Regions from separate parts of the Kineococcus aurantiacus genome, predicted to be linked through region 1. Evidence: riboswitches for the same ligand, from Rfam matches in the RefSeq annotation. Region 1 holds a riboswitch; each other region holds the start of a gene.
What was found. A riboswitch is a leader RNA that binds a small molecule or an ion and turns the genes downstream of it on or off. The one in region 1 is predicted to bind S-adenosylmethionine.
Positions count from the first base shown of each region.

Region 2: linked by a shared signal. The riboswitch ahead of BJ968_RS22115 (LLM class flavin-dependent oxidoreductase) and the one ahead of BJ968_RS05965 (sulfurtransferase) in region 1 are both predicted to bind S-adenosylmethionine.
Region 3: linked by a shared signal. The riboswitch ahead of BJ968_RS17800 (acyl-CoA dehydrogenase family protein) and the one ahead of BJ968_RS05965 (sulfurtransferase) in region 1 are both predicted to bind S-adenosylmethionine.
Region 4: linked by a shared signal. The riboswitch ahead of BJ968_RS05290 (MetQ/NlpA family ABC transporter substrate-binding protein) and the one ahead of BJ968_RS05965 (sulfurtransferase) in region 1 are both predicted to bind S-adenosylmethionine.

Region 1 covers NZ_JACCBB010000001.1:1,248,585-1,252,760, reverse strand. The annotation lists gene BJ968_RS05970 (FAD-binding oxidoreductase) at 82-1,452, shown strand; SAM riboswitch class I at 1,500-1,594, shown strand; gene BJ968_RS05965 (sulfurtransferase) at 1,755-2,657, shown strand; gene BJ968_RS05960 (aminotransferase class I/II-fold pyridoxal phosphate-dependent enzyme) at 2,654-3,883, shown strand; gene BJ968_RS05955 (GNAT family N-acetyltransferase) at 3,880-4,176, shown strand, end outside.
Region 2 covers NZ_JACCBB010000001.1:4,641,912-4,646,087, reverse strand. The annotation lists gene BJ968_RS22120 (hypothetical protein) at 1-480, opposite strand, end outside; SAM riboswitch class I at 1,282-1,376, shown strand; gene BJ968_RS22115 (LLM class flavin-dependent oxidoreductase) at 1,691-2,788, shown strand; gene BJ968_RS22110 (NtaA/DmoA family FMN-dependent monooxygenase) at 2,785-4,158, shown strand; gene BJ968_RS22105 (NtaA/DmoA family FMN-dependent monooxygenase) at 4,155-4,176, shown strand, end outside.
Region 3 covers NZ_JACCBB010000001.1:3,697,389-3,701,564, forward strand. The annotation lists gene mshB (N-acetyl-1-D-myo-inositol-2-amino-2-deoxy-alpha-D-glucopyranoside deacetylase) at 1-214, shown strand, start outside; gene BJ968_RS17795 (AAA family ATPase) at 386-2,320, shown strand; SAM riboswitch class IV at 2,437-2,549, shown strand; gene BJ968_RS17800 (acyl-CoA dehydrogenase family protein) at 2,604-3,878, shown strand; gene BJ968_RS26885 (GNAT family N-acetyltransferase) at 3,854-4,176, opposite strand, start outside.
Region 4 covers NZ_JACCBB010000001.1:1,114,250-1,118,425, forward strand. The annotation lists gene BJ968_RS05270 (cytosine permease) at 1-854, shown strand, start outside; gene BJ968_RS05275 (OsmC family protein) at 859-1,362, opposite strand; gene BJ968_RS05280 (DUF7711 family protein) at 1,419-2,033, shown strand; gene BJ968_RS05285 (DUF1737 domain-containing protein) at 2,030-2,221, shown strand; SAM riboswitch class IV at 2,306-2,416, shown strand; gene BJ968_RS05290 (MetQ/NlpA family ABC transporter substrate-binding protein) at 2,484-3,431, shown strand; gene BJ968_RS05295 (ATP-binding cassette domain-containing protein) at 3,428-4,176, shown strand, end outside.

The DNA.
Region 1 (4,176 bases):
CCCCGGTGTGCGATGGTGTTCCCCCCACCGCACCCGTGACGACCCCGGGTGCTCCAGGTCCCCACCCGATCGGAGAAACCCATGACGACCGAACTGCTCCCCGACGTCCTGACGGGCCCGCTGGCCGAGCTCGACGCCGCGCTCCCGGGTGCCGTGGACGTCCGGTTCGCCGCGCACGAGGTGACGGACCGGTCCCGCGTCGACGCCCCCGCGGGGGTCCTGGCCGTCGTCCGCCCCGCCGACGTCGAGGGCGTCCAGGCGGTGCTGCGCTGGGCCACCCGGCACCGGGTGCCGGTGGTGCCGCGCGGGGCCGGAACGGGGTTGTCGGGCGGAGCGGTCGGGGTGGCCGGCGGGATCGTGCTGTCCACCGAGCGGCTGGACCGGATCCTCGAGATCGCCCCCGCCGACCAGGTGGCCCGGGTCGAACCCGGCGTGCTGGGCGCCGACCTCGACGCCGCGCTCGCGCCGCTGGGGTTGCGCTACGCCCCGGACCCGGCGAGCTGGCGCGTCTCCAGCATCGGCGGCAACGTCGCCACCAACGCCGGGGGGTTGCGGTGCGCCAAGTACGGCGTCACCCGCGAGTCGGTGCTGGCCCTCGACGTGGTGCTGGCCGACGGGACCCTCGTCTCGACGGGGCACCGCTCCATCAAGGGGGTCACCGGGCTGGACCTCGTGGGGCTGTTCACGGGCTCGGAGGGGACGCTCGGGGTCGTCGTGGGCATCACCGTGCGGCTGCGGCCCCGGCCGGTCCGGGAGGAGACCGTCGCGGCCTGGTTCGACTCCGTCGACGCGGCCGCGCAGGGCCTGCTGGCGATCACGGCGGGGACGGCGCGACCGGCCGTCGTCGAGCTGCTGGACGGCCCCACGCTGGGCGACGTCGACGCCCACTCGGGCACGTCCCTGGCCGCCCACGGCGACGCGCTGCTGCTCGTGCAGACCGACGGGCACGGGGCCGAGGCCGAGGCGGCCGAGGTGGAGGCGGCGCTGGCCGGGGCCGGGGGGCGCACCCGCCGCCTGCACGGCGACGACGCGGAGTTCCACTGGGAGCTGCGCCGGACCGGCCGTGGTCCGCTGGAGGACGAGCTGGCCGTGGGCGAGGACGTCGCGGTCCCGCTCTCGCGCATCGGGCAGTTCCACCGGGAGATCACCAGGATCGGTGCGGCGCACGGGGTCTCGGTGCGCGCGGTGGCCCACGCCGGGGACGGGAACTTCCACCCGCTGCTGTTCGCCGACGAGGTCCCCGGTGCCGCCGAGCGCCTGGAGGCGGCCGCCGACGAGGTGGTCGCGACGGCGCTGCGCCTGGGCGGGACCATCAGCGGCGAGCACGGCATCGGCACGGCCAAGCAGCGGTGGCTGGCCGACGAGCTCGCCCCGCGCGTGCGCGAGCTGCAGGCCGGCATCAAGGCCGTGTTCGACCCGCTGGGCCTGCTCAACCCGGGCAAGGCCCTGTGAGGGCGGGGGATTGACAACCGGTTCGCGGTCCCGCGAGAGTGGTGGGGCAACCATCAAGAGCGGCTGAGAGACCTGGCTCCGTGACGCCGCAGCAACCCCCCGTGCGAACGGGTGCGGGTGCTTCCGCCGGGAACGATGGAGGATCGATGCAGCACCGCACGTCCCGTGCTCCCCGGCGCCGTCCGGGCAGGCCCTTCCACGCCCGCAGCCGGCGCGTGGTGGACCTGTGCCGCCGCGCCAGCAGCGCCTGTCGCTGAGGCCCGGCCCAGCGTCCTCGTCCCACCGATCCCCGGAGCACACCCATGCCCACCCCCGCCGACACCAGCGACCCCAAGTTCGCCGCCTACGCCCACCCCGACCGCCTCGTCAGCACCGCCTGGCTGGCGCAGAACCTCGGCCGCGAGGGCCTCGTCGTCGTCGAGAGCGACGAGGACGTCCTCCTGTACGACACCGGCCACGTCCCCGGCGCCGTGAAGGTCGACTGGCACACCGAGCTCAACGACCAGGTGACCCGCGACTACCTCGACGGCAAGGGTTTCTCCGAGCTGCTGTCCCGCAAGGGGATCAGCCGTGACGACACCGTCGTCGTGTACGGCGACAAGAACAACTGGTGGGCGGCCTACGCGCTGTGGGTCTTCAGCTTGTTCGGGCACCCCGACGTCCGGCTGCTCGACGGCGGCCGGGCCGCGTGGGCCGCCGAGGGGCGGGAGCTGACGACCGACACCGTCGAGCGCACCCCGACCGACTACCCCGTGGTGGACCGCGACGACAGCACGATCCGCGCCTTCCTGCCCGACGTGCGCGCGCACCTCGGCGGTCAGCTCATCGACGTGCGCTCCCCTGGGGAGTACTCCGGCCAGCTCACGAACATCCCCGACTACCCGCAGGAGGGCACCGTCCGCGGCGGCCACGTCCCCGGGGCGGCGAACGTCCCCTGGGCGCAGGCCGCCGCCGAGGACGGCCGGTTCAAGGACCGCGCCGCCCTCGAAGCCCTCTACACCACCGGTGGGGCGCACCTGGACCCCGATCAGCCGACGATCGCGTACTGCCGCATCGGGGAACGCTCCAGCCACACGTGGTTCGTGCTGACCCACCTGCTCGGCCTGCCCGACGTGCGCAACTACGACGGCAGCTGGACCGAGTGGGGCAACGCGGTCCGCGTGCCCATCGCCGTCGGCGCCGAGCCGGGGCAGGTGGCCCGGTGACGCTCCTGGAGGACGGGGCGGGGCTCGACCCCGAACTGCTCAGCGGCCCGCACCTGCTGTCGCGGCGGGCCCGGGACGTGCTGCCCGCCGTGGGGTTCGGGCCGCGCCCGGCCAGCCCCGTCGAGGGCACCATCGGCCTGCACGGCGGGGTCCCCGGGGCGGCGGCCCTGCCGCTGGCCGGGCTGTCGCGCGCCTTCGCCGAGGAGCTGGCCGACCCGGCCGCGCCGTCGCTGCGCTACTCGGTGCCGCTGGGTCTGCCCGAGCTGCGCGAGTGGATCGCGGCCGACGAGGGCACCGCGCCCCAGCGCGTCGCCGTCACCAACGGGGCCCTGCACTCCCTGGCGCTCGTGTTCGACGCGCTGCTGGACAGCGACGACGTGGTGCTCGTCGAGAACCCGACGTACCCGCTCGTCCTGACGCTGCTGCGCCAGCGGCGCGTCGACACCCGGCCGGTCGCCACCGGGCCCGACGGCATCGACCTGGACGACCTGGAGTCCCAGCTGCGGGCCGGGCTGCGCCCCAAGCTCGTCTACACGATCCCGGACTTCCAGAACCCCACGGGCACGAGCGCCCCGACGGCCTCGCGCCGGCGGCTCGTGGAGCTCGCCGAGCGGTACGGCTTCCTCGTGCTGTCCGACGACCCCTACCGCAAGCTGCGCTTCGACGGCACGCCCGCCGAGGACCTGGACCTGGCCTCCGAGCAGGTCCTGCACGTGAACACCTTCTCCAAGACGCTGGGGCCGGGGTTGAGGCTGGGCTGGATCGCCGGCCCCGAGTGGCTGATCGGCGCCGTCCTGGACGCCCGCCGCGACTCCGACCAGCACACCTCCCTCGTGGTGCAGCGGGCGGTCCACCGCTTCCTGGCGACGCCGGGGAACCTGGTCGAGGCGCTGCGGCACAGCCGGTCCGTGCTGCGGGAGCGGCACGACGCGCTGCTGGCCGCGGTCACGGAGGAACTGACCGGGGTCCTGGAGGTCCCGCCGGCCGACGGCGGCATCTTCGTCTGGGGTCGGGTCGTCGACCCCGCGATCGACCTGGAGAGGGCGCTGGAGGCGGCCCGGCAGAACGCCGTCGACTTCCCGCTCGGCCGGTACTTCAGCCCCGTCGGCCCGCACGAGTTCCCCGACCACTTCCGCTGGGGGTTCTCGGACCTGACGCCGCAGGAGCTGCGCGAGGCCGTGCACCGCGTCGCGGTCGCGTTCGCCTCCCCGCTGGCCCGCCGGTGACCGTCCGCCTCGAGACGGGTGCCGGGACGGGCGGGCCGGCCGTGGTCACGTGGGTGGCCACGGGCTGGGACGACCCGCGCGTCGCGGCCCTGCGCGCCCTCATGGACGCCGAGATCGGCCCCCGGTACGCCCACCCCGACGGCGCCCCCCGGTCCTACCCGCCGGCACCGTCCGCCGGTGAGGTCGACGTGGCGTGGCTCGCGCTGGCCGGCGGCGAACCGGCCGCGACGGCCAGCCTGCGCCGGCTGTCCGTCGCGGGGGAGCCGTTGCGGCACGAGGTGAAGCGCGTCTTC
Region 2 (4,176 bases), 3.4 Mb from region 1:
CGGGGTGCCGTGGGAGCCGTCCAGGATGCGCACGTCGTGGGACAGGTCCGCCAGCAGCTGCAGCTCCAGGCTCGCCATCGCCGCCGACAGCAGCCGGTCGTTCTCCGACTCGTGCTCACGCACGTGCGCCCAGTGCCGGTGCGACAGCGGGTGCCCGCCGACGCTGGTCATGCCCTCGGCCGCGACGGCGACGGCGACCACGAGGTCCGCGGCGTACAGGTGCTCCCGCACCGACGCCCCGTCCACCGCGGCGATGCTGTGCCGGGGAGTGAGCGCCGCGGCCCGGTGGGCGAAGGGGACGATCTGCCCGTCGACCAGGAGCCGCTCACGCAGCGTGCTGCGGAAGGCGGCCACCGGCGACAGGAGCCGGTGGGCCTCCGTCGCCAGCGGGCCGGCCTCGCCCAGCAACGCCGCCATCAGCTCCACGGCGACGGGCCCAGCGGGCCCGCCGGCGTCGCCGGGGCCAGCCGACCGGCCCACCGCCACCCCCTCCGGCACCCCCTCCGGCACCGCTGCGCTCACCGGCGTCCCCCGGGCGTGGTGCTGCGGGCCGCAGCGCGCGGGGCTCGCCGCCGCGGGAGGCCGTCGCGGCGCCGGGGCGGGAGCACTCGGCTGAGGGGAGTCACGCCTCCCTTCTACACGCAGGCGGCGACAGGGGGTCGTCCCCGGGTGGGTGGAGCGCCTCCGACCACCGCCGCGGGGTCCGCAGGCCGAGCGGCGCGGCGCACCAGCTGCCGTCGGGGCGGCCCGGCCCGCGACGTCGCCGACCGGCCCCCCTGCTCCCTCCAGCGGTGGGCGGCCCTGCCCCCCGGGGGGGCCGAGACGGGTGCGCCGCCGATGTCCGGGGAGCTGATCGCGACCGACGGGACCGGCACGATCGTGGCCCGGCACCTCACCGACGCCCCGACCCGCCTCGTGCCGGTCAGCACCTGCGGCCGCCGGCGGACGACGACAACGCCCGGTACCGGCCGACGACGGCCGAACCGTGGGCGAACCCCACCCGCGAGTTCCGCGCCGGAGACGGATCGTGGTCCTGTTCCGGGCCGGCGAGGTGGGCGGTGCCGCCGGGGGGTCGAACTCCGTGGCACGGACCACCGCAGCCGGAACAGGGGCAGCGGGTCGTCGATGCCGGTGGGTGTGTCGGCGACGCCGCGGAACTCGCCGGCGCTGGGAAGCAGGTAGCCGGCGGAGGGGGTGGGTCCACCGCCGGCGCGGATCACCGCGGCGCCGGCCCGGTCACGGCACGGTTGACACCGGTCCCCGCGATGGGATCAAATTCACGCACCATCCAGAGCGGCCGAGAGACTTGGCTCGACGACGCCGCAGCAACCACCAGTCCCCTGGGCTGACAGGTGCTTCCGCCAAGACGATGGAATGCGGAGGTCAGCGTGCACCACCTGAACACGGCGATCGCTGGACCACGCCCCCGGCTGCACCTGGTGCGGCGGCGTCACGTCGACCTGGCGCTGCAGTCCAGCGACTGCTGTCCGGCCCGACCAGCGACCTGATCCCCGTTCCTCGTCCTGCACTGCGAGCGGTCCGCGCCTGAGCGGTTCGCGGCGGGCCGACCTGCGCCGGGCCGTCGACGGACCGTCCGCGCCCGTCCCGTCGCCCACTCGTTCCGTCGCCGCACCCGTCAACCGTTCCTCCCCCACCCCCTCGACACTCGAGCGAATCGGAGCGCACCGCCGTGAGCGCCACCCCGGGGTTGTCCCTGGCCATGTTCTCCCACCTGCAGGCCGTACCCGACTCCCACTCCTACACCGACGAGCTGGAGCTGTTCATCACGGCCGAGCACCTCGGCTTCGACACCGCCTGGGTCCGGCAGTTCCACCTGCGCGAGGCGTCCGGCCCGCACACCAGCGGCGGGTTGCCCTCCCCGTTCGTGCTGCTGGCCGCCCTGGCGACCTGTACCACCCGGCTGCACCTGGGGACCGCAGCGGTCACCCTCCCGCTGGAGAACCCGGTGCGGGTGGCCGAGGACGCCGCGGTGCTGGACCGGCTCAGCGGCGGCCGCGTCGAACTGGGGGTGGCCAACGGCGGCGGGGCGCCCGGGCTGCTGGAACTCTTCGCCCACGACGGGGACCCCGTTCCCGGTGGCGCGGACGTCGAGGCCGCCAAGGACCGCTACGGGCAACTGCTGACCCGTCTCCTGCACGCCCTGGACGGGCACGCCCTGACCACCCGCGGGCAACGGCTCAACCCGCCGGCGCCGGGACTGGGTGATCGGGTGTGGGAGGCCGTGCTGACAGCGCGCAGCGCCGCCGAAGCCGCGCGCCGCGGCCACGGGATCCTGGTCGGCACCACCCAGACCGTGCCGGCCGAGGTGACCGCCGCGGCCTACCACGAGGCCCTGCCGGCCGGGGTCGTCCCGCGGGTGGCGGTCTCCACCGCGATCCACCCCGCGCGCAGCCGGGAGGAGGCCCTGCGGAAGGCGGCGCCGGGCATCGAGGCCAAGTACGCCTGGGGCGCCTCCTTCCTGGGCGAGGCCACCACGCTGGCGCAGAAGGCCGCGCGCCTGAACCTGCACCACGGCACCGCGCAGGACATCGCCGCCTCGCTGCTGGCCTCACCGTGGCTGGAGCACGCCACTCAGCTCAACGTCCAGGTCGAGCTGGGTCCCGCCGACTTCGGGGCCCGCGCCGAGGCGCTGGCCCTGTTCGCCGAGCAGGTCGCCCCGCACGTGGGCTGGACCGCACCGTCCGCGGACCCGCCCACCGGGCCCCCCGGCGCTCAGGTGGCTGACCCGGGTGCCCGCCGGGCCGACCTCGTCGGGACGCGCGCGTGAGCGCGGACCGGGGCCCGGAGCGGCAGCAGCAGGAACGGCGCGAGCGCGGGCTCGTCCTGGGGGCCATGCACTTCTACCCCGGCGGGGAGCACGCGACCAGCTGGCGCCTGCCCGGTGCCCAGCCCGAGCGCTACCTGGACGTGGACTACTACGCCGACTTCGCTCGCACCGCCGAACGGGGCGGGTTCGCGACGATCTTCCTGGCCGACGAGCTGTACGTGTGGGACCGCTTCGCCAGCGGCGTGGAGCACGTGGTGAACGTCCGCACCGAGCCCTTCACCCTGCTGGGCGCCCTGTCGCAGCTGACCGAGCGGATCGGGCTGGCCGCGACCGTCTCCACGACCTACCACGAGCCGTACCACGTGGCCCGCAAACTGGCCTCGCTGGACTTCCTGAGCCAGGGACGCGCGGCGTGGAACCTGGTGACCAGCGCCGCGGACGAGGAGGCCCGCAACTTCGGGGCCGGCACCCACCTGGCGCACGCCGACCGGTACCGGCGCGCCGGGGAGTTCGTGCAGGTCGTGCGCGGGTTGTGGGACAGCTGGGACGACGACGCCTTCACCTACGACAAGGGATCGGGGTTCTTCGCCCGCGCCGAGAAGCTGCACGTCCTGGGCCACCACGGGGAGTTCTTCGACGTCCGCGGGCCCCTGAACATCGCCCGCCCGCCCCAGGGGCACCCGGTGCTGTTCCAGGCCGGCGCCTCCCCGGCCGGCCGGGCACTGGCCGCGGCGAACGCCGACGCGGTCTTCACCCCCTGGGAGCACGACCTCGGCGCGGCGCAGCGGCTGTACGCCGACTACGCCGCCCGCACCAGCGCCGCCGGCCGGGACCCGCGCGAGCTGCTGGTCCTGCCCGCCCTGTCCCCCGTCCTGGGGCGCACCCCGGCCGAGGCGGTCGAGAAGCTGGAACTCATCGAGTCCCTCACCCCCGACCGGGTCGCGCTCGACCTGCTGTCGCACCACCTGGAGGTCGACCTGTCCGACCGGCCGCTGGACGAGCCGTTCACGCACGACTTCTCCGGCGGCACCAACCAGGTCCAGAGCCTGTACGCGACGGTGCAGGAACTGGTGGGCGAGGGCCGGCGCACCCTGCGGGACGTCTACCGCACGCTGCTGCGTCGACGCTTCCTGCCCGGTACCCCGGCGCAGGTCGCCGACCACATGCAGGAACGGTTCACCCGCGGCGCCGCCGACGGCTTCATGCTGGCCTTCTCCTCCCTGCCCGAGGGCATCGAGGAGTTCGTCGACACCGTGGTCCCCGAACTGCGCCGCCGCGGCGTCTACCGCGGGGAGTACCGCGGGGAGACCCTGCGGGAGAACCTGGGGCTGGACGTGCCGTCCAGCCGCTGGACGCAGGTGAGCGCGTGAGCGCCGACCACCTGGTGC
Region 3 (4,176 bases), 2.4 Mb from region 1:
GCTGCCCGCCAAGCTCGCCGCGCTGCGCGCCCACGCCACCCAGATCAGCCTCGACCTCGACGCCGCGCCGCCCCTCATGCGGCTGTCCAACGGCGTGCCGCAGCCGGTCTGGCCGGTCGAGCACTTCCGGCTCGTGCACGGGGTGGCCTCGGGGCCCTTCGACGCCGACGGCCGCGAGACCGACCTGTTCGCGGGGGTGGCGCCCTCGGCCTGAGCCGCGGGCGGGGCGCCGCGGACCGGCTCGGTGATGACCCGATCACGGTCCGTTGCGCCGCTCGGGTGAACGCCATCGTCCGAACGCGTCACAGAGGGTGGCCCTGCGTGAACGGGCGGGGTTGGGTGGACGCACGTCCGGAACCGCCGGGCGGACCGAGAGGAGCCGCTCGTGGCCCACGACCAGCGCACGCCCGCGCCCCCCGCGCCCGTGGCGCGCCCCGCCCGCGACAGCGCCGACGTCGGCCGGGCGCGCGAGCGCAACCGCCGCCGCCGCACCCGGGCGCTGCTCCTGGCCGTCCTGGCCGCCGTGCTCCTCGTCGACGTGCGGCTGGCCCTCGGCGGCTCCCTCGTCCCCTCGCTGCCCGCCGTCGACCCGATCTACGTCATGGTCGGCGTCTTCTTCGCGCTGATGATCGCGCTGCTGCTGGGGCAGACGCTCGTCTCGGGCCGGTCCCCGCACGTCGTGTACCGGCCCGAGCAGATCGACGTCTCCCTCGACGACGTCGTGGGCCTGGACCCCGTCAAGGAGGACGTCGAGCGCAGCCTCGACCTGTTCCTGTCCGCCCGCACCTTCCGCACCCGCATGGGCGGCCGGCCCCGCCGCGGCCTGCTGTTCGAGGGCTCGCCCGGCACGGGCAAGACCCACATGGCCAAGGCCATGGCCCGCGAGGCCGGGGTCCCGTTCCTCTTCGTCTCCGCGACCAGCTTCCAGTCCATGTGGTACGGCGCGACGGCCCGCAAGCTGCGCTCCTACTTCAAGGCGCTGCGCAAGGCCGCCCGCCGCGAGGGCGGGGCCATCGGGTTCATCGAGGAGATCGACGCGATCGCCGCCGCGCGCGGCGGGATGAGCGCCGCGACCGCGACGGTCCCGCCCGCCAGCTCCGTCGTGGGCTGCGGCGGGCTGACGAACCTGCCGATGGCCGGGCCCGCGGCGCAGACCCCCGCGCTGCACGTCGAGCGCCTCGCCTCCAGCGAGGGCGCCAGCGGCGTCGTCAACGAGCTCCTCGTGCAGATGCAGTCCTTCGACGAGCCCACCACCTCCGAGCGGGTCGTCGGCTGGTTCGTCGACACCGCCAACCGGTTCCTGCCCGCCCACCGCCGGCTGACGCGGCCCGTGAGCGAACCCGTCGAGGTCCTGCTCATCGCCGCGACCAACCGAGCCGACGCCCTCGACCCGGCCCTGCTGCGCCCGGGCCGCTTCGACCGCCGGATGAGCTTCGGCCTGCCGGACAAGAACGGCCGCCGCCAGCTCGTCGACCACTTCCTGGCCCGCAAGGCCCACGAACCGGCCCTCGACGACGCCGAGCGGCGCGACGCCCTGGCCGGGATCACCAACGGCTACTCGCCCGTGATGATCGAGAACCTGCTCGACGAGGCCCTCGTCAACGCCGTCCGCCGCGACGGCGAGGGGATGAGCTGGGCCGACCTGGAGCACGCCCGCCTGGTCACCGAGGTGGGCCTGGGGCAGCCCGTCGCCTACACCGACCACGAGGCCCGGCTCATCGCCACCCACGAGGCCGGGCACGCGACCGTGGCCTGGCTCGTCGCCCCGCAGCGCCGGCTGGAGATCCTCACGATCGTCAAGCGCGCCGGCTCCCTCGGGCTGCTCGCCCACGGCGACGCCGAGGACGTCTACACCCGCTCGCGCACCGAGCTCGCCGGGATGATCAAGATCGCCTTCGGAGGGCAGGTGGCCGAGGAGCTGTTCTTCGGCGACGTGTCCACCGGCCCCGCCGGGGACCTGCAGTCCGCGACGTCGGTCGCCGCGCAGATGGTCGGCTCGGCCGGCATGGCCGGCACGCTGGTGTCCTTCGCCGCCGTCCAGCAGGGCGCCTTCGCCGACGGCAACCTCGTCTCCCGCGTCCTGGGCGACGGCGAGGGCCGCCGCCTCGTGGAGAACCTGCTGAGCGAGCAGAAGGAGTCCGTCCGCGAGCTCCTCGAGCGCAACCGGCACCTCGTGGCGGCCCTGCGCGACGCGCTGCTGGAGCGTCACGAGCTCGTCGGGCACGAGATCACCGACGTCCTGGAGGCGGCGCGGGCCGCGCACGCGGCCCCGGCCGTCATCGACCTGCGCGACCCGGCCCCGGTCCACCGGGACCTGTGAGACCCGTCGCGCCCGGGGCCCGGAGGGGAGCCCCGGCCGCGACGTCAGCACCCGGCCACCCCGCGCGTCGCGGGGTGGCTGGACCCGCGCGGGGGGCGTGTGGTTCGCTGGCGCCAGGTCATGAGCGCCAGCGCCAAGCCCCGGCTCGCTGGCCGGCAACCCTCCTCGTCGTGGGGTGCCCCGGGTGAAGACCTGACCCTGGTGCCCCGGGCACGGGTAAGGACGAGCCGGTGCACGCCCTCCCGCCTCCGGGCGCCGACGCGTCCGCGACCGAGGAGGACCCTTGAGCACGACCACCCTGGCCCCGACCACCCCGACCCCGAGCACCCGACCCGTGCGCGAGCGCTTCGCCCCGCTGCTGCAGCGCATCGCCGAGGGCGCGGTGGCCCGCGAGCAGGACCACGAGCTGCCGCGCGCCGCGGTCCGCGAGCTGCTCGACGCCGGGTTCGGCCGGCTGCGGCTGCCCGTGGCCGAGGGCGGTGAGGGGCTCGACCTCGTCGAGCTCGCCGAGCTCCTCGTCGACCTGGCCACGGCCGACTCCAACCTGCCGCAGGTCTTCCGCGGGCACGTCGCGTGGGTCGAGCAGGTCCTGAGCCTGCCGCCGGGGGAGCACCGGGACCGCTGGGTGGAGCGCATCGTCGCCGGTGAGCTCGTGGGCAACTCCTGGAGCGAGGTCGGCGACGGCGTCACCGGCGAGCAGCAGACCGTCGTGACGACCCGCGAGGGGCGCACGAGCGTCACCGGCCGCAAGTACTACACGACGGGCACGATCTTCGCGGACTGGACCGACGCCACGGCCCGCCGGCTCCTGCCCGACGGCTCCTTCGAGGTCGTCACCGTCCTGGTCCCCGTGCGCGCGCCGGGCGTGGAGGTCTCCGACGACTGGGACGGCTTCGGCCAGCAGCTGACCGGCACGGGCACCCTGGTCCTGGACGACGTCGAGGTCGACCCCGCCGACGTCGCACCCTTCACCGACCGGTTCCGCTACCAGACAGCCCTGTACCAGCTGGTCCTGCTGGCGGTGCACGCCGGGATCGCGGCCGCCGTCGAGCGCGACACCGCCCAGCAGGTGCGCGCGCGCACCCGCACCTACACCCACGGCCTGGCCCCGCTGGTGCGCCACGACGCGCAGGTGCTCTCGGTGGCCGGGGAGATCTCCGCGACCGCCTTCACCGCCCGCGCCCTCGTGCGCGCGGCCGCCCAGGCCGTCCAGGCCGCGGCCGACACCGCCGGCGAACCGGGCACCGACCGGGACCGGGCCGCCAACGTGGAGGCGGAGATCCGCACCGCCCAGGCGCAGGTCGTGCTCTCCGAGGCCGTGCCGCGGGCCGCGACGCTGCTGTTCAACACCCTGGGCGCCTCCGGCACCTCCCGGGCCCGGGACCTGGACCGGCACTGGCGCAACGCCCGCACGGTCGCCTCGCACAACCCGGTGATCTACAAGCAGCGCATCGTGGGGGACTGGTCGGTCAACGGCACCGAGCCGCCGTTCGTGTGGGACATCGGCACCCACGCCTCGGTGGCCCGCGGCGCTCAGGCGGAGGGCGCCACCCGGTAGTGGTACGCGTGGTGCACGGCGAAGCCCTGCCCCGCGTACAGCGCCCGCGCGCCGGTGTTGTCGGCCTGCACCTGCAGGTACGTCGACGCCGCGCCGCGCGCGCGGGCCCAGTCGGCGACCTCGGCCAGCACCCGCCGGCCCAGCCCGCGCCGGCGGTGGGTGGGGGCCGTCTCCACGGCCGTCACCCCCGCCCAGCCGGGGGACAGCGAACCCCGCGCGATCGCCACCGTCCGCCCGTCGTCCACCACGCGGACGAACACCTGCTCGTCGGCGGAGACGAGGATCCGCCGGCCGGCCG
Region 4 (4,176 bases), 130 kb from region 1:
CCATGGTCATGACGGGGTTCGGGCTGGGCTGGGCCAACGCCGCGGCCGACTACTCCCGCTACCTGCCGCGGGACGCCTCCAGCGGCGGGGTGGTGCTGTGGACGACGCTGGGGTCCTCGCTGGGGCCGGCGGTGCTGCTGGTCTTCGGGGCGCTCGTCGTGGGCTCGCAGCCGGACCTGAGCGCGCGCGTGGCGGCCGACCCGGTGGGGGCGCTGACCGACATCCTGCCGACGTGGTTCCTCGTGCCGTTCGCGGTCGTGGCCGTCCTGGGCCTGGTCGGCGGGGCGGTCATGGACATCTACTCCTCGGGGCTGGCCCTGCTCAACGTGGGCCTGCGGGTGCCCCGGCCGGTGGCGGTGCTCGTCGACGCGTGCCTCATGGTCGCCGGCGCGATCTACATCGCGTTCTTCTCGGTGGACTTCCTCACCCCGTTCCAGGGGTTCCTCATCACCCTGGGCGTGCCGATCGCGGCGTGGGCCGGCATCTTCCTGGCCGACCTCGCGACGCGGCGCGCCGGCTACGCCGAGGACGAGCTGCTCGACGCGCGGGGCCGCTACGGGTCGGTGCGCTGGCTGCCGGTCCTGACGATGGCCGGGGCGACGGCGATCGGCTGGGGGCTGGTGTCGAACGCCAACGCCTCGTGGCTGGCCTGGCAGGGGTACTTCTTCGAGCCGCTGGGGCTGGCGACGTGGGTGCCGCCGTCGGGGCAGGACGCGGGGTACTGGGACGGCGACTGGGGGTACGCGGGCCTGGGCGTGCTGCTGGCCTTCGCCCTCGGCTTCGTCGTCGTGGCCGTGTTCGGCCGGGGCGCCGTCCGCGCCCAGGAGTCGCGGTCGCACGACTCCCGGGCGTGAGGGTTCAGGCGCGCTGGACGCTGACCTTCGGCGGCGTCTGCAGCGTCTGGGCGATGACGCAGTAGCGCTCGGCCAGGGAGACCATCTTGGCCTCGGTCGCCTCGTCGGCGTCGGAGGAGAAGTCGAAGGTGATGGTCACGTCGGTGATGCCGACGGGGACCTCGCGCGCGACGCCCAGGGTGCCGCGGGCGTCCCAGTGCGCGTCGACCGTGACGGAGGCGTTGCGCAGCTCCACGCCCATCGCCGTGGCGACGCTGCGCAGCGTCACCCCGGCGCAGGCCGCCACGGCCTCGCACAGCATGTCCGCCGAGCACGCCTCGGTGCCGTCACCGCCGGCGGCGGGGTGCAGCCCGGCGCGGGTGGTGCCCGCGAAGCCGTCGACCGAGACGCCGATGGACTGGCCGTCCAGCACCGCCACGGCCCGGGCCGGGACCAGCGCCTGCGCGGGGTCCTCCCGGTAGGCGTCCTTCAACGGCTTCTGCAGGGCCCTCAGTTCGGTCGAATCCACCGGGGAAGCTTAGGCCCCGCTGCCGTTGCCGTCGCAACTTCCGCGAGACTGCCCCTGTGAAGTGGAGCACCGCCCTGAAGACCCTGCAGGACGTCGCCGACGGCTGCGCGCACGTGGGCCGCCAGCCCGAGGGGATCGTCCGGCTGAGGGTCTTCCAGGCGTGGGTCTTCGGGACCCTGCTGGGGCCCCGGACCGACGACGTCGACGACGCCACCGGGGTCCGGGTCGCCCTCGTGACCAACGCCCGCGAGGGCGAGTGCGCCTTCGGCACCCGCCCGCCCGCGGCCGGGCACTGGCTCGCCGCCTCGGGGCTGGCGACGAGACCGGCCCAGCTGTTCTTCCGGTCCGGCGAGGTGCCCGTGTGGAACCACGTCGTCGACCGCCCGGTGCGGTTCTGGACGCGCGAGGAGGGTCTCGACGCGGACGTGCTGGAGCGGCTGCGCGCCGGGGAGGGGGCCGCGCTGCGGGGCGAGCCGCCGACGCCGGCCGAGCTGGCCGCCCGCCTGGACGCCGAGCTCGCCGTGAGCCTGGAGGCGTTGCGCCGCACGGCCTCGGAGTACGACGCGAAGCGGTGGTCACCGGGTTCGCCGGAACGGCGCGGCGACGCCCTGGCCGACGCCGCGCTGGGGTACCTGGACCTGCGGACGGCCAGGGGTACCCTCCGGCCATGAGCGACGAGACCGTCCCGGACAAGCTCGCCTACCGCCTCCTCACCGGGCCCGACGACCGGTCCTTCTGCGAGAAGGTCAGCGCGGCCCTGGCCGACGGGTACGTGCTGCACGGCAGCCCGTCGGTGACGACGACCGACGGGCGCACCGTCGCCGCCCAGGCCGTCGTCCTCCCCCACGTCCTGGGCTGAGCGCCCGGCGGCCCCCGGGCGGGGGCCCGTTGCGGCACCCGTGACCGTTACCGCTGTCTGACAGGCGGTGTTAAGGTGCGGGCAGGTCATGAGTGACAGCGAGAAGCCCTGGCTGGCTGTCCGGCAACCCTCCCCCGCGGCGGGGTGCCCCAGGTGAGGACCTGGCCGGACGATCCCGTCCGGCAAGCGCGGATCGCCGGACGTCGTCGATCACGGCAGCTGCGAGCCGCGCGCCCGCCCGCACGACAACCGGAGTGTCCTCGTGTCCACCGCCCCCGCCCTGCCCGACAAGCCCAAGCGCCGCGGCCTGCTCTACGGCCTGATCGCCGCCGTCGTCGTCATCGCCGTCGTGATCGTCGCGATCGTCCTGGGCACCCGCGACGACTCCACCAGCACCTCGGCCTCCGGCGGTGAGGCCAGGACGGTGAAGATCGGCGTCGCCGACAAGTCGCTGCCGTACTGGACGACCTACACCGAGCTCGCCGAGTCCAAGCTCGGCGTGACGGTCGAGCTGGTGAACTTCTCCGACTACACGCTGCCGAACCCGGCGCTGTCGCAGGGGGAGCTGGACCTGAACCAGTTCCAGCACATCCAGTACCTGGCGAACTACAACGCCACCGCGGACGACGACCTGCAGCCCATCGGCGCGACCGCCGTGTACCCGCTGCCGCTGTACTCCCTCACCGCGAAGTCCGCCGCCGAGCTGCCCGCCGACGCGCAGGTCGCGATCCCCAACGACGCCATCAACGAGGCCCGCGGCCTCCTCGTGCTGCAGCAGGCCGGCCTGGTCACGCTGAAGGACGGCGGCACCGCGTTCTCCACGACGAACGACATCGAGTCCTCGAAGGTGAAGGTCACCACCGTCGCCGCCGACCAGACCGCCAGCGCCCTGCAGTCCGGGTCGGTCGCCGCCGCCATCGTCAACAACAACTACGCGACCGCCGCGAAGCTGTCCGACGAGAACATCATCGTCAAGGACGACCCGACCGCCGCCGCGGCCGCGCCGTACGTCAACATCTTCGCCGCCCGCAAGGCCGACGTGGACGACGAGACCTACCTCGACCTGGCCGCGCTGTGGCACGACCCGGCCGTGCAGGAGGTCTTCCTGCAGGACAACCCCAGCGCGGTCGTGCAGGACACCCCCGCCGCGGACCTGCAGGCGGAGACGGTGAAGGTCGAGGCCGACGCGAAGGCCGCCCAGGGCAAGTGACCGCGCTCATCACCCTGGAGAACGTCTCCAAGCGCTTCGACCGCCGCGACGGGTCCTCCGTCGCGGCGGTCGACGCCGTTTCGCTGGAGGTGCGGACCGGTGAGGTGCTCGCGGTCATCGGGTACTCCGGTGCCGGCAAGTCCACCCTGGTCCGGCTGCTCAACGCCCTGGAGAAGCCGACGTCGGGCAGCGTCCTCGTCGGCGGCCAGGACCTGACGAAGCTGTCCGAGGGGGAACTGCGGGCGGCCCGCTCGAAGATCGGGATGATCTTCCAGCAGTTCAACCTCTTCCGGTCCCGGACCGTCGCCGGGAACGTCGCCTACCCGCTGAAGGTCGCGGGCGTGGGCAAGGCCGAGCGCGACCGGCGCACCGCCGAGCTCCTCGACTTCGTCGGGCTGCTCGACCGCGCGCACTCCTACCCCGAGCAGCTGTCCGGCGGGCAGAAGCAGCGCGTCGGCATCGCCCGGGCGCTGGCCACGAACCCCCCGCTGCTGCTGGCCGACGAGGCCACCAGCGCGCTGGACCCCGAGACCACGACCGAGGTGCTGTCGCTGCTGCGCCGGGTCAACGCCGAACTGGGCGTGACGATCGTCGTCATCACCCATGAGATGGACGCCGTGCGCCAGATCGCCGACCGCGTCGCGGTCATGGAGGACGGCAGGCTCGTCGAGATCGGCGACGTCTACGACGTGTTCTCGGACCCGCGGACGGCGGCGGCGCAGCGGTTCGTGCGCAGCGCCACCCA